Regions from separate parts of the Pseudomonas sp. AK-TSAG1-1 genome, predicted to be linked through region 1. Evidence: predicted binding sites of a transcription regulator. Region 1 holds the regulator's gene; each other region holds the start of a gene.
The links. Region 1 encodes FliA, which starts transcription of late flagellar genes. Its sites were predicted from a motif close to CTAAAGTTTNNNNNNNNNNNGCCGNTAA; they were not measured.
Positions count from the first base shown of each region.

Region 2: a site for FliA is predicted at 2,601-2,628, ahead of AC1UK9_RS21310 (methyl-accepting chemotaxis protein). Genes of this name have one in related genera too.
Region 3: a site for FliA is predicted at 2,469-2,496, ahead of flgM (flagellar biosynthesis anti-sigma factor FlgM). Genes of this name have one in related genera too.

Region 1 is NZ_CM165965.1:1,801,390-1,806,618, forward strand. Features, by position in the region: gene flhF (flagellar biosynthesis GTPase FlhF) at 1-938, shown strand, start outside; gene fleN (flagellar synthesis regulator FleN) at 1,052-1,882, shown strand; gene fliA (RNA polymerase sigma factor FliA) at 1,879-2,619, shown strand; gene AC1UK9_RS08245 (chemotaxis response regulator CheY) at 2,787-3,158, shown strand; gene AC1UK9_RS08250 (protein phosphatase CheZ) at 3,177-3,965, shown strand; gene AC1UK9_RS08255 (chemotaxis protein CheA) at 4,020-5,229, shown strand, end outside.
Region 2 is NZ_CM165965.1:4,711,892-4,717,120, reverse strand. Features, by position in the region: gene AC1UK9_RS21320 (inorganic phosphate transporter) at 1-1,192, opposite strand, end outside; gene AC1UK9_RS21315 (transporter) at 1,444-2,466, opposite strand; gene AC1UK9_RS21310 (methyl-accepting chemotaxis protein) at 2,743-4,365, shown strand; gene AC1UK9_RS21305 (hypothetical protein) at 4,475-4,924, shown strand; gene AC1UK9_RS21300 (GAF domain-containing sensor histidine kinase) at 4,975-5,229, opposite strand, start outside.
Region 3 is NZ_CM165965.1:4,627,696-4,632,924, forward strand. Features, by position in the region: gene cheR (protein-glutamate O-methyltransferase CheR) at 1-549, opposite strand, end outside; gene AC1UK9_RS20840 (chemotaxis protein CheV) at 596-1,528, opposite strand; gene flgA (flagellar basal body P-ring formation chaperone FlgA) at 1,611-2,372, shown strand; gene flgM (flagellar biosynthesis anti-sigma factor FlgM) at 2,532-2,858, shown strand; gene AC1UK9_RS20855 (flagella synthesis protein FlgN) at 2,907-3,374, shown strand; gene AC1UK9_RS20860 (flagellar brake protein) at 3,467-4,213, shown strand; gene AC1UK9_RS20865 (MFS transporter) at 4,329-5,229, opposite strand, start outside.

The DNA of each region.
Region 1 (5,229 bases):
GTGCACTGGATTCGATGCGTTTTGAATTGAACAGCCTGCGCGAGCTGATGGAAGTGCAGCTCGGCACCCTGGCCTGGAATCAACTGCAAGGCAGCCGTCCGGCGCAAGCCAACCTGTATCGCCGTCTGCAACGTATCGGTCTGTCCGGCCCGTTGTCGCGCGACCTGCTGGCAATGATCACCGACATCGAAGAGCCTCGTCAGGCCTGGCGCATGCTGCTCGCACATCTGGCGCGGATGATTGCCGTACCGGAAGTCGAGCCGCTGGAAGAGGGTGGGGTGATTGCCATGGTCGGCCCGGCCGGCATGGGCAAGACCACCACCCTGGCCAAGCTCGCCGCGCGCTACGTGCTCAAGTACGGCGCGCAGAATGTCGCGCTGGTCAGCATGGACAGCTTCCGCATCGGCGCTCAGGAACAACTCAAGACCCTGGGCCGGATTCTCAACGTGCCGGTGACGCACGTTGATCCGGGCCAGTCGCTGGTTCAAGCGCTGGATCCACTGCTGCGCAAGCGCGTGGTGCTGATCGATACCGCCGGCCTGCAGGCCAGCGATCCGGCCCTGCGCATGCAGCTCGAAAGCCTGGCCGGTCGCGGCATCCGTTCAAAAAATTATCTGGTCCTGGCAACCACCAGCCAGAAACAGGTTCTAACCGCCGCTTATCACAGTTACAAGCGTTGCGGGCTTGCCGGGTGCATCCTGACTAAACTGGATGAGACAGCAAGCCTGGGCGAAGTGTTGAGCCTGGCAATCAGTCATGAACTGCCGGTCGCGTACCTGACCGATGGCCCACGGATTCCGGATGATCTGCATCTGCCGCGCCGCCATCAACTGGTCAGCCGCGCCGTCAGCGTGCAAATGCAGGAAGAACCCAGCGAAGAAGCCATGGCTGACATGTTCGCTGATATCTACCACAGCCCGACCAAGCAGGTTGGCTGAGGTAATGAACCGTTTTTGTACCTACATCGATGGTCTGCCATGCATTGTTCCGGTTGAGAACGCGCAGCCAGTAATGTGGCCTCCGTCTATGCAAGACAAGGTAAAGAAATAACATGGGCAGCATGCATCCCGTACAGGTGATCGCGGTGACCGGCGGCAAAGGTGGCGTCGGCAAGACTAACGTGTCAGTGAACTTGTCTCTGGCGTTGGCAGAGCTTGGCCGTCGGGTCATGCTGCTGGACGCCGACCTGGGGCTGGCGAACGTCGACGTTCTGCTGGGACTGACTCCCAAACGTACCCTGGCCGACGTGATCGAAGGTCGCTGCGAGCTGCGCGACGTGCTGTTGCAAGGTCCCGGCGGGATCCGCATCGTGCCGGCCGCCTCCGGCACCCAGAGCATGGTTCACCTGAGTCCGGCGCAACATGCCGGTCTGATTCAGGCCTTCAGCGACATCGGCGACAACCTCGATGTGCTGGTGATCGACACCGCTGCAGGCATTGGTGACTCGGTAGTCAGCTTTGTCCGCGCAGCCCAGGAAGTGTTGCTGGTGGTCTGCGACGAGCCGACTTCGATCACCGATGCCTACGCGTTGATCAAACTGCTCAATCGCGACTACGGCATGAACCGCTTCCGCGTCCTCGCCAACATGGCGCAGAGCCCGCAGGAAGGGCGCAACCTGTTCGCCAAGTTGACCAAGGTCACGGATCGCTTCCTCGATGTCGCCTTACAATACGTCGGCGCGGTGCCGTACGACGAAAGCGTGCGCAAGGCAGTGCAGAAGCAGCGAGCGGTCTATGAAGCCTTTCCGCGTTCCAAGTGCGCGCTGGCGTTCAAGGCGATCGCGCAGAAGGTCGATACCTGGCCGCTGCCTGCCAACCCGCGCGGTCACCTTGAGTTTTTCGTCGAGCGCCTCGTGCAGCAAACGGCAGGGCCTGTGTTATGACCGCCAGCGGTATGAATTACTACAAGAAGTCGGCACGTGACGCGCAGTACGAGTTGATCGAGCGTTACGCGCCACTGGTCAAGCGCATTGCCTATCACCTGCTGGCGCGCTTGCCGGCGAGTGTGCAGGTCGAAGATCTGATTCAGGCCGGGATGATCGGCCTGCTCGAAGTCTCGACCAAATATGACGCCAGCAAGGGCGCCAGTTTCGAAACGTACGCGGGCATTCGAATCCGCGGTGCGATGCTCGATGAAGTGCGCAAAGGTGATTGGGCGCCACGCTCGGTTCACCGCAACACCCGTATGGTCAGTGACGCAATTCGGGCAATTGAAGCTAAAACCGGCCGTGATGCTAAAGATCACGAGGTTGCGGCCGAACTCCAATTGAGTCTCGACGATTACTACGGGATTTTGAATGACACGCTGGGCAGCCGGCTGTTCAGTTTCGACGACCTGTTGCAGGACGGCGAACACGAAGGGCTGCACGAGGATGGCGCCAGTGCTCATCTTGAGCCGTCACGCGATCTGGAAGATGAACGCTTCCAGGCCGCGCTGGCGGACGCGATTGCCAATTTGCCGGAGCGTGAGCGACTGGTGTTGGCGCTGTACTACGACGAAGAGCTGAACCTCAAGGAGATCGGTGAAGTCCTTGGCGTCAGTGAATCGCGGGTCAGCCAGTTACACAGCCAGTGCGCGGCCCGCTTGCGGGGGCGTTTGGGGGAGTGGCGAGCGCGCTGAAGGCAGTGTGGGGACACTGCGAACGAGGCTGGTGCGGTGATGAACGGCACCGGTCTTGCTCTGTTGTGCTCCAGACAGTCATCGAGTGCTTTGCCGGATTGATTGAAATGGCGCGTCCAGGTGCTGGGCGCGTTTAAGACTGCTTGGAGGTCGAATTGGACAAGAACATGAAAATCCTCATCGTTGATGACTTCTCAACGATGCGGCGGATCATCAAGAACCTGCTGCGTGATCTGGGGTTCACCAACACCGTCGAGGCCGACGATGGCACGACTGCCATTCCGGTGCTCAACAGCGGAAGCATCGACTTTCTGGTAACGGACTGGAACATGCCGGGCATGACCGGTATCGACCTGCTGCGCCACGTGCGTGCCGATGAAAAACTCAAGCACCTGCCCGTGCTGATGGTGACTGCAGAAGCCAAGCGCGAGCAGATCATCGAGGCCGCTCAGGCCGGTGTGAACGGCTACGTGGTCAAACCTTTCACGGCTCAGGCGCTGAAAGAAAAAATCGAGAAGATTTTCGAACGCATCGGCTGATGAACGCGCGGGGGAGCTATGGAGCATAACGAATCTTCACAGGGCGATTTCGAATCGACCCTGAAAAAACACGCGGTCGAACTGGTCGAGAGCCTTGAAAAAGGCAGGTTCGGCGACGCTGTGCAACTGATCCATGAGCTCAATCAGACCCGTGACCGCGGCCTGTATCAGGAAGTGGGCAAGCTCACACGCGAACTGCACAGTGCGATCGTCAACTTCCAGATCGATCCGCACATGCCGCAGGCCGAGGAAGTGTCGCAAATCACCGACGCCACCGAACGCCTGGGCTATGTGGTCAAGCTGACCGAAGCCGCGGCCAACCGCACCATGGATCTGGTGGAAAGCGCCACCCCGGTCGTCAATGGCCTGGCTGAGGAAGCCCAGGCCCTGAGCACCGACTGGGGCCGTTTCATGCGCCGTGAGGTCGGGGCCGAAGAGTTCCGCGAGCTGGCGCGCCGGGTCGACGGTTTTCTGTCGCGCAGCAGCACGGGCAACCGTGCGGTGTCGAGCAACCTTAACGACATCCTGCTGGCTCAGGATTACCAGGACCTTACCGGTCAGGTGATCAAGCGCGTGACCCAACTGGTCACCGAAGTCGAAAGCAATTTGCTCAAACTCGTCCTCATGGCCAGTCAGGTGGACCGCTTTGCGGGCATCGAACACGACCGCGCCGCGATGCTTGCAGAAAAAGATCCACAAAAACATCTCTCGCAGGGTGAAGGTCCGCAGATTCATGCCGATAAACGAGAAGACGTTGTGTCCGGTCAGGACGATGTGGACGATTTGTTATCCAGCCTTGGATTCTAGAGTTTTGGAATTTTAGGTTTTTTGGGTTTTTAGACCTGTAGGAGCACCCCATTAATGAGCTTCGGCGCCGATGAAGAGATCCTTCAGGATTTCCTGGTTGAGGCCGGCGAGATTCTTGAGCAACTGTCCGAACAACTGGTCGAGCTGGAAAGCCGTCCGGATGACGCAGATCTGCTCAACGCAATTTTTCGCGGTTTCCACACTGTAAAAGGGGGCGCCGGCTTCCTTCAGCTCAACGAGCTGGTGGAGTGCTGTCACATCGCCGAAAACGTGTTCGACATCCTGCGCAAGGGTGAGCGTCGCGTTGATGCAGAACTGATGGACGTTGTCCTCGAAGCACTGGACGCGGTGAACAGCATGTTCAGCGAAGTCCGTGAACGTGCACCGATCACGGCGGCCACCCCGGAACTGCTGGCCGCGCTGGCACGTCTGGCCGAGCCGCAATCGGCCGACGAAGCTCCGGCTTCGCCGGTGGCCGAGATGATCGAAGAGCTGGTCGTCGAAGGCGATTCGAGCGATTCGGGCGACATCACCGATAACGAATTTGAACAGCTGCTGGATTCGCTGAACGCCGTCAAGGCTGAAGCCGAAGCCCCGGCCGCTGCTGCACCTGCGCAAACTGCCAATGAGGCAGCCAGCGATGAAATCACTGACGCTGAATTCGAGTCGTTGCTCGATCAGTTGCACGGCAAAGGCCAGTTCGCGGCGGACGCCGTTGCACCGACGGCGGCTGCTCCTGCGGCTCCGGCTGCGGGCGACAGCTCCGACATCACCGACGACGAATTCGAAGCGCTACTCGACCAGTTGCACGGCAAGGGCAACTTTGCCGTTGAAGCACTCGAGTCGGCGATCGCCTCGGCACCGGCTGCACCTGCCGCTCCGGTGGCCGCTGCGGCCGGTAGCGACTTGATCAGCGATCACGAGTTCGAATCGCTGCTCGACGAGTTGCACGGCAAAGGCAAGTTCACCGACGTCGGCGCTGCCGCTACAGGCACCGCTGCTGCCGTTTCGACGCCAGCTGCCAAGGCACCGGCCGCTCCGGCTGCTGCGCCGAAGGCTGCGCCCAAGCCTGAGCCGAAAGCCGAAGCTGCAAAACCGGCTGCCGCTGCCGCCCCGGCTCCGGCCCGCGCCGCCGCTGCACCGCCAGCGGAAAAACCGGCGAGCGAAGCCGAGACCACCGTGCGGGTCGACACCGCGCGTCTCGACGAAATCATGAACATGGTTGGCGAGCTGGTACTGGTGCGTAACCGTCTGGTGCGCCTGG
Region 2 (5,229 bases), 2.9 Mb from region 1:
AGTTGCCGACCTTGTTCTTGTCCATCAGGCGAATGCTTTCGCTGGCCAGGTACATGTCGTTACGCACGTTGCCCATGGCTTGCGCCGGGACTTTGGCCAACGAGCCGTAGCCTTTGACTTCTTCGCCGATGTGCCCGGTGAGGGAGGCGAGGGCGGGGATCAACTGCGGCGTGGCTTCCTTGCTGCGTACGTAATCGGAGAGCACTGCGCGTGGGTCGGCGGGTGCCGGCATCGGCGCACTTTTCACCAGCGCTTGCTGGGTCACTTGCGCGACGGCGGCGAACTGCAGCGATTGTTCTTCGGGCATGGTGCGGTTCAAGGCGTACGCCATCGGCAGCGTACCGACCAGAATCAACATGATCAGGCCCATGCCTTTTTGGCCGTCATTGGAGCCGTGGGCGAAGGACACACCGGTGCAGGTGAGGATCAGCAAGCCGCGAATCCACCACGGTGGCGGGGTGTTGCCTTCCGGTGCCTTGTACAGCGAGCGATTCTTCACAAACGCACGCAGGGCCAGCAGCAACAGCGCCGCACAACCGAAACCTACCAGCGGCGACAGCAGTAAGGCGTAACCGATCTTGGTCGCTTGCGCCCAGTCCACGCCGCTGGTGCCGTCGCGCCCATGCATCAAGGCATTGGCGACGCCTACGCCGATGATCGAGCCGATCAACGTGTGCGATGACGACGCCGGCAGACCCAGCCACCAGGTGCCGAGGTTCCACAGGATCGCCGCGATCAGCAGGGCGAAGATCATCGCGAAACCGGCGGACGAACCGACCTGCAGAATCAACTCCACCGGCAGCAGGGCGATGATGCCGAACGCCACGGCGCCGCTGGACAGCAGCACCCCGAGGAAGTTGAAGAACCCCGACCAGACCACCGCGACATTCGGCGGCAACGAGTGGGTGTAGATCACCGTCGCCACGGCGTTGGCGGTGTCGTGGAAACCGTTGACGAACTCGAAGCCCAGCGCAATCAGCAACGCCACACCGAGCAGCAGGAACGGGGTCCAGGTGGTGACCACCGTGCCAAGTTCGTGCATGTCGTGCATCAGGCTGTAGGCGGTGAACAGCATCCCCATCGCGAGCACCGCGAAAAAGATCACGTAGGTAAACGGGCTGGTTTTCTTGTCGAGGGCCGGCCGGCCGCTGGGGGCGGACGCCTGGTGGGCGGTCAGGGAGGGAGTAGCCATGAGCGGACAATCCTGAGCGAGGGAAGGAGTGTCGGTCATGATCGTTGCTAAATATTACAGAGAGACTGCGGCAGGTCAGTGTTTGCGGTATTAGTCTGACCATTAATCTGAAGGGCAATGACCAACCCCTGTAGGAGTGAGCCTGCTCGCGATGACGTTGGCACATTCAAAACAGCTGTGTCTGACACACCGCTATCGCGAGCAGGCTCACTCCTACAGGGGAACTGTGCTGGGGCACAGTATTTTGCGGCTCAATAATCCCCGCGCTTGCGAAATGCCCAGCGCCCGGCAATCACGGTAAACGTCACCACCAGCGCCACCAGAATCCAGAACCCCTCCGGATCCGTCGCCAGCGGTACGCCGCCGACGTTCATGCCGAAGAAACCGGCAATGATGTTGATCGGCAGCGCCAGCACCGTCACCACCGTCAGGGTAAACAGCGTGCGGTTGCTCTGTTCGTTGAGGTTGGCGGCGATCTCTTCCTGAAGCAATTTGATCCGCTCACCGAGGGCAGTGAGGTCGTTGATGATCAGCGCGAACTCCTCGGTGGATTTGCGCAGCTCCTTGACGTCCTCCTTCTGCAGCCACGGGGGCGGGCGGTTGAGCAGGCGCAGCAACGACCCCGGCTCCAGCGCCAGCAGCCGTTGCAGGCGCACCAGCACCCGGCGATTGGCGCCGAGTTCGGCGCGGTTGGTCGACAGGCGCGAGGAGAGCAATTCATCTTCCACCTGGTCGACGCTCATGCTGGTCTTGCGCACGATTTGTGTCAGCACTTCGCCCTGATCGCGCAACAGGTGCACGAGCAGTTCCGACGGCGAGCGAAAGCATTCGCCGGCCTTCACCGACGAGCGCAGTTTGTCCACCGAGTGCAGCGGTTGCAGGCGCGCGCTGACGATCAACTTGCTGCGCACGCAGACCCACAGCGTCGACACGTCGGAGGAGACCATGCTGCTGAGGTTGAACACCACGTCGTTGACCACCGCCAGCAAGGCCGAGTCAACGTGTTCGATGCGCGTTGAACGCGAACCTTCGTGCAACGCTTCAAAAAATTCTTCGGGCAATTGCAGGTGGCTTTTCATCCAGCGTTCGCACGCTGCGTGGGCCAGGTTCAGGTGCAACCAGAGGAATTCATCACCGTCGCTGTCGTCTTGCAGGCAGCGCAGGGCGGTCGCCGAATCGACTTCGCGGCCACGTTCGCCCGGGCGGAAACGGAAACCGTAAAGCAGGCCGAACAAGTCAGGGTCGCGATGACTGATATCGAGGCTGTGGTTCATGGAGGCTCGCTGCGAGGAGGGCGCGTCGGTCGCGGAATGGCAGGTTCACTGAGCCGCATCATCGCAAGCGCATATGACACTTGTGTGACGACTAAATGACGCCAGATCAATGTCTTACCGGCGGTCGGATTTTCTTCAAGAAGCGCTCTGGTGCGCCGATCACGCTTAGGTTACGTTGCGCGCGCTTGGCCATGAGCCAAGGCTCGCCGACACGGATGTCCGGCAAAATTCCACGCCTCACCGGGCGTGCCTCATCCCTGTCCTGAGTATCTTGCGATGCTGCAAAAATCCCTGAGAGCGCAAATTCTCGCCCTGCTGAGCGGCAGCCTGCTGGCGATGTTGTTGATCGCGCTGGCCTGTTTTCATTTCCTGTCCAACGGCGTGCAGAACTACAGCCAGTTGATCGCAGGTCCCTTGCACACCTCGCAGTTGATCGACGAGGCCAACCTGCAATTCAAGGTGCAGGTACAGGAATGGAAGAACGTCCTGCTGCGCGGCAAGCAACCGGCGGAGCTGGCCAAATACTGGAGCCAGTTCGAAGATCGCCAGCGCGATGTGCAGAACATCCTCGGTGAACTGGCCGGCCAGAAAGGCATCGAGCCGGCGCTGAAAAGCCGCATCGAACGCCTGCGTGACGAGCACCGTCAACTGGGCAGCGCCTACCAGAAAGGCCGTGATGCCTACGTGGCGGCCGGTGGCGATCCAACCGCTGGCGACACCGCTGTCAAAGGCGTAGACCGTGCCACCAGCGATCAGATGAGCGAACTGGTGGCCGAGCTGCGCAAGCACGGCAACGAACAGTCGGCGCAGATCAGCGCCAGTGCCGACAGCACCGTATTGCTGGGCATTCTGGTGATGCTCGGCTCGGGGCTTCTGATCGGTCTCTTGAGCCTGTGGCTGGTCAACCGCAACCTGATCGAACCGATCCGCAAGCTGATCGATTACGTCACCCAGTTGAGTCGCGGGCGCCTCGCCGAACGTGTTGCCAACAACCGCCAGGACGAGTTGGGCAACCTTGCGGCCGCCGCCAATACCCTGCGTGATTTCCTTGCCGAAACATTCACCCACCTGCAACGCAGCGCCAGTGATCTGGACAGCGCCAGCGGCGAGCTGAACGCCATTGCCACGACCATGGCCGGCGGCACCAACGAGCAGTTCAACCGCACAGACCAGGTGGCGACGGCGATGAACGAAATGTCCGCTACCGCCCAGGAAGTCGCCCGTCACGCGGCGGACGCGGCGCGCGCAGCCGACGATGCCGACCAGTCCGCCCAGCAGGGTGAAACGGTCATGCAGAGCACCATCCATACCATCACCCAGATGCGCAGCGAAATCGCCAACACCGCCACGGTCATCCGTCGTCTGGAAGCTGACAGCGGGCGTATCGGCAAGGTGCTGGAAGTGATTCGCGGCATCGCCGAGCAGACCAACCTGCTGGCGCTCAATGCGGCGATTGAAGCGGCGCGGGCCGGTGAGGCCGGACGCGGTTTTGCCGTGGTTGCCGACGAGGTGCGCAACCTCGCGCAACGCACGGCGGAGTCGATCATCGAGATCAACCAGATCATTCAGAGCGTGCAGACCGGCGCGGTGGACGCTGCCCACGCGATTGAAAGCGGTCAGGCGCGCAGCGATGAAAGCGTCGAGCAAGTGACCCAGGCCGGCGCCATGCTTGAGCGCATCACCCATGCGGTGGAAGCGATCCGCGACATGAACCGCCAGATCGCCACCGCTGCCGAAGAGCAGACCTCGGTGGCCGAAGACATCTCGCGCAACCTGACCGAGATCACCTCGATTGCCAGCACCAACCTCAACAGCGTGCAGCGCACCGAAAGCGCCAGCCAGAACCTGCATGGCCTGTCCGGGCAACTCAATGAGGTCACCGCGCGCCTGAGCGCCTGATCGAGCCTGGGTGTACCGATTCGGTTACCGAGTCGGTACACAGTCGATCTCAAATCAGGGCGAGCGCCGCCGATGGCCGATTATTCATAACCGGCATCGGAGCCTTCCCATGGTCAGCATCACCTCTGTTTCAATCAACCAGACCCTCAGCACCACCACCAGCAAAACCAAAATCAGCGACGCTACCGAGGACGCCTCCAGCACCACCGCCACGGCCAGCAACGGCGTCAGCGCGGATACCGGCAAAGTCGCTGCCGGTGGGGGCGCTGCGCCGGCGGGCGACAGCAGTTCCGACAGCAGCGATGAATCGGATTCGGTGAAAGAACTGCGCAAGCAGATTGCCGAGCTGCAAAAGCAACTGCAGGAACAGCAACAGGCTTTGCAGGCGGCCCAGGCCAAGCAGGAAGACGCTGATGCCAAGGCAGCTGATGTGGCGTCCGCCGAGTCGCAGATATCCAGCACGTCGGCTTCGTTGCAGACGGCGACGGCGGCGTTGTTGCAGGCGTTGCAGCAGTCGGGTTCGAGCAGCTCGGGCTCACTGGTCAGCACTTCGGCCTGAACATCACGTTCCCCTTGTAGGAGTGAGCCTGCAGGGAACTGTGGTGTGTCTCAGGGGGTGGGCAGGCTGAAGGTGAACAGCGTGCCGCTTTGAGCGGTGGACGCGACATGCAGGCGCCCGCCGTGGGACTGGGCAATCTGGCTGGCGATATACAGACCTAGACCGAGGCCGGCCTGGGGCGTGCTGCCGACCGGGCGTGAATAGGGCTGGAACAGATGCGGCAGGATCGCTTCGGGAATATGCCCTTGGTTTTTCACCGCCAGCATCAACGCACCGTGCTCGACTTGAGCGATGACTTCGATGTC
Region 3 (5,229 bases), 2.8 Mb from region 1:
CCCCGGCCCTTTCGGGTCGAAGTAACGCTGCAGTCGATCGGCGGACAAACCGCGACCGATTGCCAGGCTGTCGTACTCGCCGGTCTTGCAGTTGGTCAGCATGCTGCCGGACAAGTCCGTGGCAACGATCTGCACGCCCATCTTCAACTGGCCGAGGTTGCTCCGCTCGAACTCATCGATCGACATCGACAGCGAATACGGTTCCTGCCCCGACGAGCATGCCGCCGACCAGATCCGCAGACGCTGGTTGGGACTGGCCTTGATCGCTTCAGGCAGCACCTTGTTCTTCAAGACTTCAAACGGATAGGTGTCACGAAACCACAGGGTTTCGTTGGTCGTCATGGCATCGACCACCTGCTCGCGCAAACCGCTGCGCGGCTGGGTCTGGATGCGCTGTACCAGCTCACCCAGGGACTTGATGCCTTGCTGCTCCATCAGTTTGTTGAGACGGCTCGAGACCAGGTACTGCTTGTTTTCACCGAGCAAAATGCCACAGGCTTTTTCCAGGAAGACCCGGAACTGTTCGAAATCCAAATTACCCGTAGACAATGATGCCGCCTCTTAAATCGTGTTGACCGCCAGGGGCAGAAGGCCCCTAGCTGATATCTGCTGCTTTGATCCGGTCGACTACCCGGGATGCCAGGTCATCAGGACGGAATTTGGCCAGGAAGTCATCGGCACCGACTTTCTTGACCATCGCCTGATTGAATACCCCCGACAACGAAGTATGCAGGATGATATGAAGCTTTTGCATGCGCGGGTCGTTGCGGATTTCCGCCGTCAGGGTGTACCCGTCCATCTCCGGCATCTCGATGTCGGAAATCATCATCAGGAACTCGTCTTCCGGTTTCTTGCCCTCATCGACCAGCTTGCGCAGGTAATCCAGCGCCTGCTTGCCGTCGTTCAGCGCCACCACTTCGACACCGACCGTCTGCAGGCAACGCGTGACCTGCTTGCGTGCCACCGACGAGTCATCGACCGTCAGCACCCGCAGCGACAGCGCCTTGCTCTGGGTCTCGACATCGACCACGCCGACCGAAATCGCTTCCGGCGTCGGCGCAACTTCCGCCAGCACCTTCTCGACGTCGATGATTTCGACTAACTGATTGTCGACCCGAGTCACAGCCGTCAGGTAGTGATCGCGACCCGTGCCCTTGGGCGGCGGATGGATCTCCTCCCAGTTCATGTTGACGATGCGTTCCACCGAGCGGACCAGGAAACCCTGGGTCTTGGTGTTGTACTCCGTGATGATCACGAACGGGTTGTTCTTGTCTTTCAACGCACCCGAGCCGGTCGCCATTGCCAGATCAAGGATCGGAATGGTCGCCCCCCGGATATTCGCCACCCCGCACACGACAGGACTGGACTTGGGCATCAACGTCAGCGACGGGCATTGCAGCACTTCCCGCACCTTGAACACGTTGATTCCGTAGAGCTGCTGACCGTCGAGACGGAACAACAACAGCTCCAGGCGATTCTGCCCCACCAGTTGCGTGCGCTGGTTCACCGAATCCATTACACCAGCCATGCCCAGACTCCTACACCAACGCCAAGTGTTGTTGCGACGCACATTCATTGCTAAACGGCACGGCGCTTGCTTTTTAACTCGTATGAACGCTCAAACGACATTTTTCCGACGCCTGACCTCCCGCACCCGCAAAGCGCTGTGCGCGGTGTCCGCCGTCTGCTTCTTTTTCGCTGGCAGCCCTGCCGGTGCTGATACGGTTACCTTGCCTGACATGCTTATCGGCGTCACTCAGGGCTTTCTTGAGTTCACCGTAGAAGACTATCTGGCCACCAGTCAAACGGAAGGCCGCTACGAAATCGAGGTCAACCAGCTCGACCCGCGTATGCGCATGCCTATGTGCGACAAGGAATTGACAGCGTCGCTGGAGAGTCCGGCACGTCCGCTGGGCCGGGTAACGGTCAAGGTTCGCTGCGAGGGAAGCTCGCCGTGGACGGTGTTCGTGCCCGCTCAAGTCCGCCTGTTTCGCGAGATTGTCACCACTACCCGACCCCTCAAACGTGCCGGGATTATCGAACCGCAGGACGTGACCTTGCGTGAACGCGACGTCAGTCAGATCAATCAAGGTTTTTTGACGTCGGTGGATGAAGCCATCGGACAGAAATTGACCCGACCAACGGTAGCCGATCAGGTCATTACGCTGGTGCACCTGGAACAGGCAGAAGTGGTGCGCAAGGGTGATCAAGTGGTCATCATCGCCCGCAGCGGTACGCTCGCCGTGCGCATGCCCGGCGAGGCCCTGGCCAATGGCGGCCTGAAAGAACAGATTCGAGTGAAAAACCTCAACTCCAACCGAGTGATCAAGGCGCAAGTCATCGCGCCGGGCCAGGTGGAAGTGGCCATGTAAAACGCTCACGCAGAAAACTGGCGCCAGCCCCGTTGCTTCCCTAAACTGTGCCGCAGCAGGGCACGCTTCGGCGCAGACAGCTCATTGCAAATGAGCCTAAAGTTTTCCAGGGAATGGCCGAAAACATGGCAAGCGTCCAAATTCCCAGAGGTTTTTAACATGGTCATCGATTTCAGCCGTTTGAACAGCTCCTCGTCACTTACAGGCAGTACGCGTACCAGCGCGCCAAAGGAAAACGCCGAAACCGGCACCTCTGCACCGCTGAATACCCAGGCCGAAACGGCCAGTACCGCAAAAAGCGGGGAATCGGTACACCTCAGCAATGAGGCTCAACAGTTGCAGAAGGTCACTGACAAGCTGCGTGATCAGCCTGCCGTCGACAAAGCCCGTGTGGCCGAGTTGAAAGCAGCGATTGCCGATGGCAGCTACAAAGTCGACAGCAACCGTGTAGCCAGCAAACTGCTCAACTTCGAAGCCCAGCGCTAGGCTTTTGCCGGCGCCAGGCTTTTGGACGCTTAGAACCCAAGGCCAGCCATGCACGACACTAATTTATTGCAACTGATCACCGACGACTTTGCTCCAGCTCAACAATTGCTGGAGTTACTGCAAACCGAGTCCCTCGCCTTGCACGGTCGCGACATGCCCTTGCTCGAAGATATTCTGGCGCGCAAACAGGCATTGATCATTCTGCTTGAACAGCATGGCCGCAAGCGCAGTGAAATCCTTGCCAGCCTCAACCTGCCGCTCGACCGCCAGGGTCTGGAGCAACTGGCCAGCCAATCGAGCATTGGCGATCAGTTGCTGTCCCAGAGCGATGTACTGACCGACCTGATTGCCCAGTGCCAGGCCGCCAACGTCAAGAACGGCCAGTCGATCCAGATTCAGCAGGCCACCACGGCCAATCAGCTGAAAATCCTCACCGGGGGCGAGCCACCGGCGCTGTATGACGCCACTGGCACTTTCGCCAAACCCACCAAGCCGCGTACGCTCAGCCAGGCGTGAGCCATTCGATGTGCCTGCACTATCAACCCGCGAAACATGCTGGCAAAATGCTGGCTAGTCGTAGTCAAATTTTGTCTGGAGATTGAGAAAACGTGCCAAACGCCCTAAGCGCGGATGATACTCCGCAGCCACCAAAGGTGCTGACCACGCCCCTGGAAATCTCCAGCAACCTGCGCCAGCTGCAAGAAAGCCACGACCCGCTGATCATCACCTTCCATGAGCGCAGTCAGCGTTTCCAGAGCTACCTGATCAAGGTCGACCGCGAAACCGCAACCATCGCCCTGGACGAAATGATCCCGCGCGATGGCGAGCGCTTTCTGCTGGCGGGTGAACCCTTCAGGGTCGAAGGCTTCCACGAAGGCGTGCGCATTGCCTGGGAATGCACCGGCACGTTGAACATCGAAGAATCCGAAGGTGATCGCTTCTACACCGGCGAGTTGCCGACCGAAGTGGTTTACCACCAGCGCCGCAACGCCTTTCGTGCAGCGCTGAAGCTGACCGATCTGGTCAGCGTCGAACTCGGCGGCGAAAAACTCAAGGCGCCGATCAACGGCAAACTGCTGGATATTTCCGCCACCGGTTGCAAGCTGCGCTTTGAAGGCGACATCACCGACCGCCTGCAACTGGGCCAGGTCTATGACCGCCTGATCGCCGCCCCGTTGTTCGGCAATCAGCCGACCTCGGTCGAACTGCGTTATCTGCACTTCGAAGAAAAGCTCAACATTACCTTCGCCGGTCTGCGCTTCCACAACATCAGTGGACAGGCAGCGCGCAACGTCGAGCGTTTTGTCTATCAGTTGCAGCGTGAAGCACGCCGATTCGATAAAGACGATCTCTGATTCGAACGCAAAAAAGAAAGGGCAGTCCTTGGCGGGACTGCCCTTTTTTATTTCCAACCCGAATAGCAGCTTCTGTCATGGACACCTGTGGCGAGTGGAACGCCATCGGCGCCCGTTAAGGTCTGGCGCCACTGATATCCGGCGTGGGTCTGTCACCCTCATCATCAGGGCTTGTTGCCGGCTCAGACTCAGGTCCTTTCTCAAGCCCGGAATCGGGTTGCGGCTCTGGCTCCGGCGTGACCGTGGTCTGCATCTGCTCCTGCACCACCTGTTCATCCACGCGCGGGTCGAGGGCCGCCACCAGCGGCGAGCTGGACATGCTGTCAGGCATCGCCACGTGATGCAGCGGCGCGTCATCGACCTGATGCAGATTGGTCACCGCTTTCGGGCGGATGCGCCACACCAGCACCAGCGCAAAGAAGCTGAAGAACGCGTAAAGGCTCTGGCTGCCGAACAGCTTCATCAGCACACCCGCCAGCAGCGGCCCGATACTCGCGCCAACCCCGTAGGTCACCAGCAGCATCGCCGTCAGCGACACTCGACGATCGCCTTCGACGTGATCGTTGGAGAACGCCACTGCCAGCGGATACAGACAGAACTGCACCAGTGAGCACATGAACCCGACAACAAACAAAACCTCCAGCGGCACCTGCGGCAAGATTGCCAATGGCAACGCCGCCACCGCCAGGAACCCGGCAAAGCAGCGGATCAGCAGCGCCCGGTCATAACGGTCGGACAACCAGCCCAACGGCCACTGCACCAGCAAGCCTGCAAAAATGCAGCTACCCATGAACAGACCGACCTGCTCGGTCGACAGCCCCTGCTGCGAGGCATACAGCGGCGCCAGACCGTAGAACGAGCCGATGATCAGACCGGCACCCAGCACCGTACTCAACGACTGCGGCACCCGCTTGATGAAAAAACGCGGCTCCATCGGTGCCGGATGCAGCGGCGCCGGGTGAATCCGCCGAGTCAGCGCCACCGGCACCAGACACAGCGCGAAACACAGGGCGACC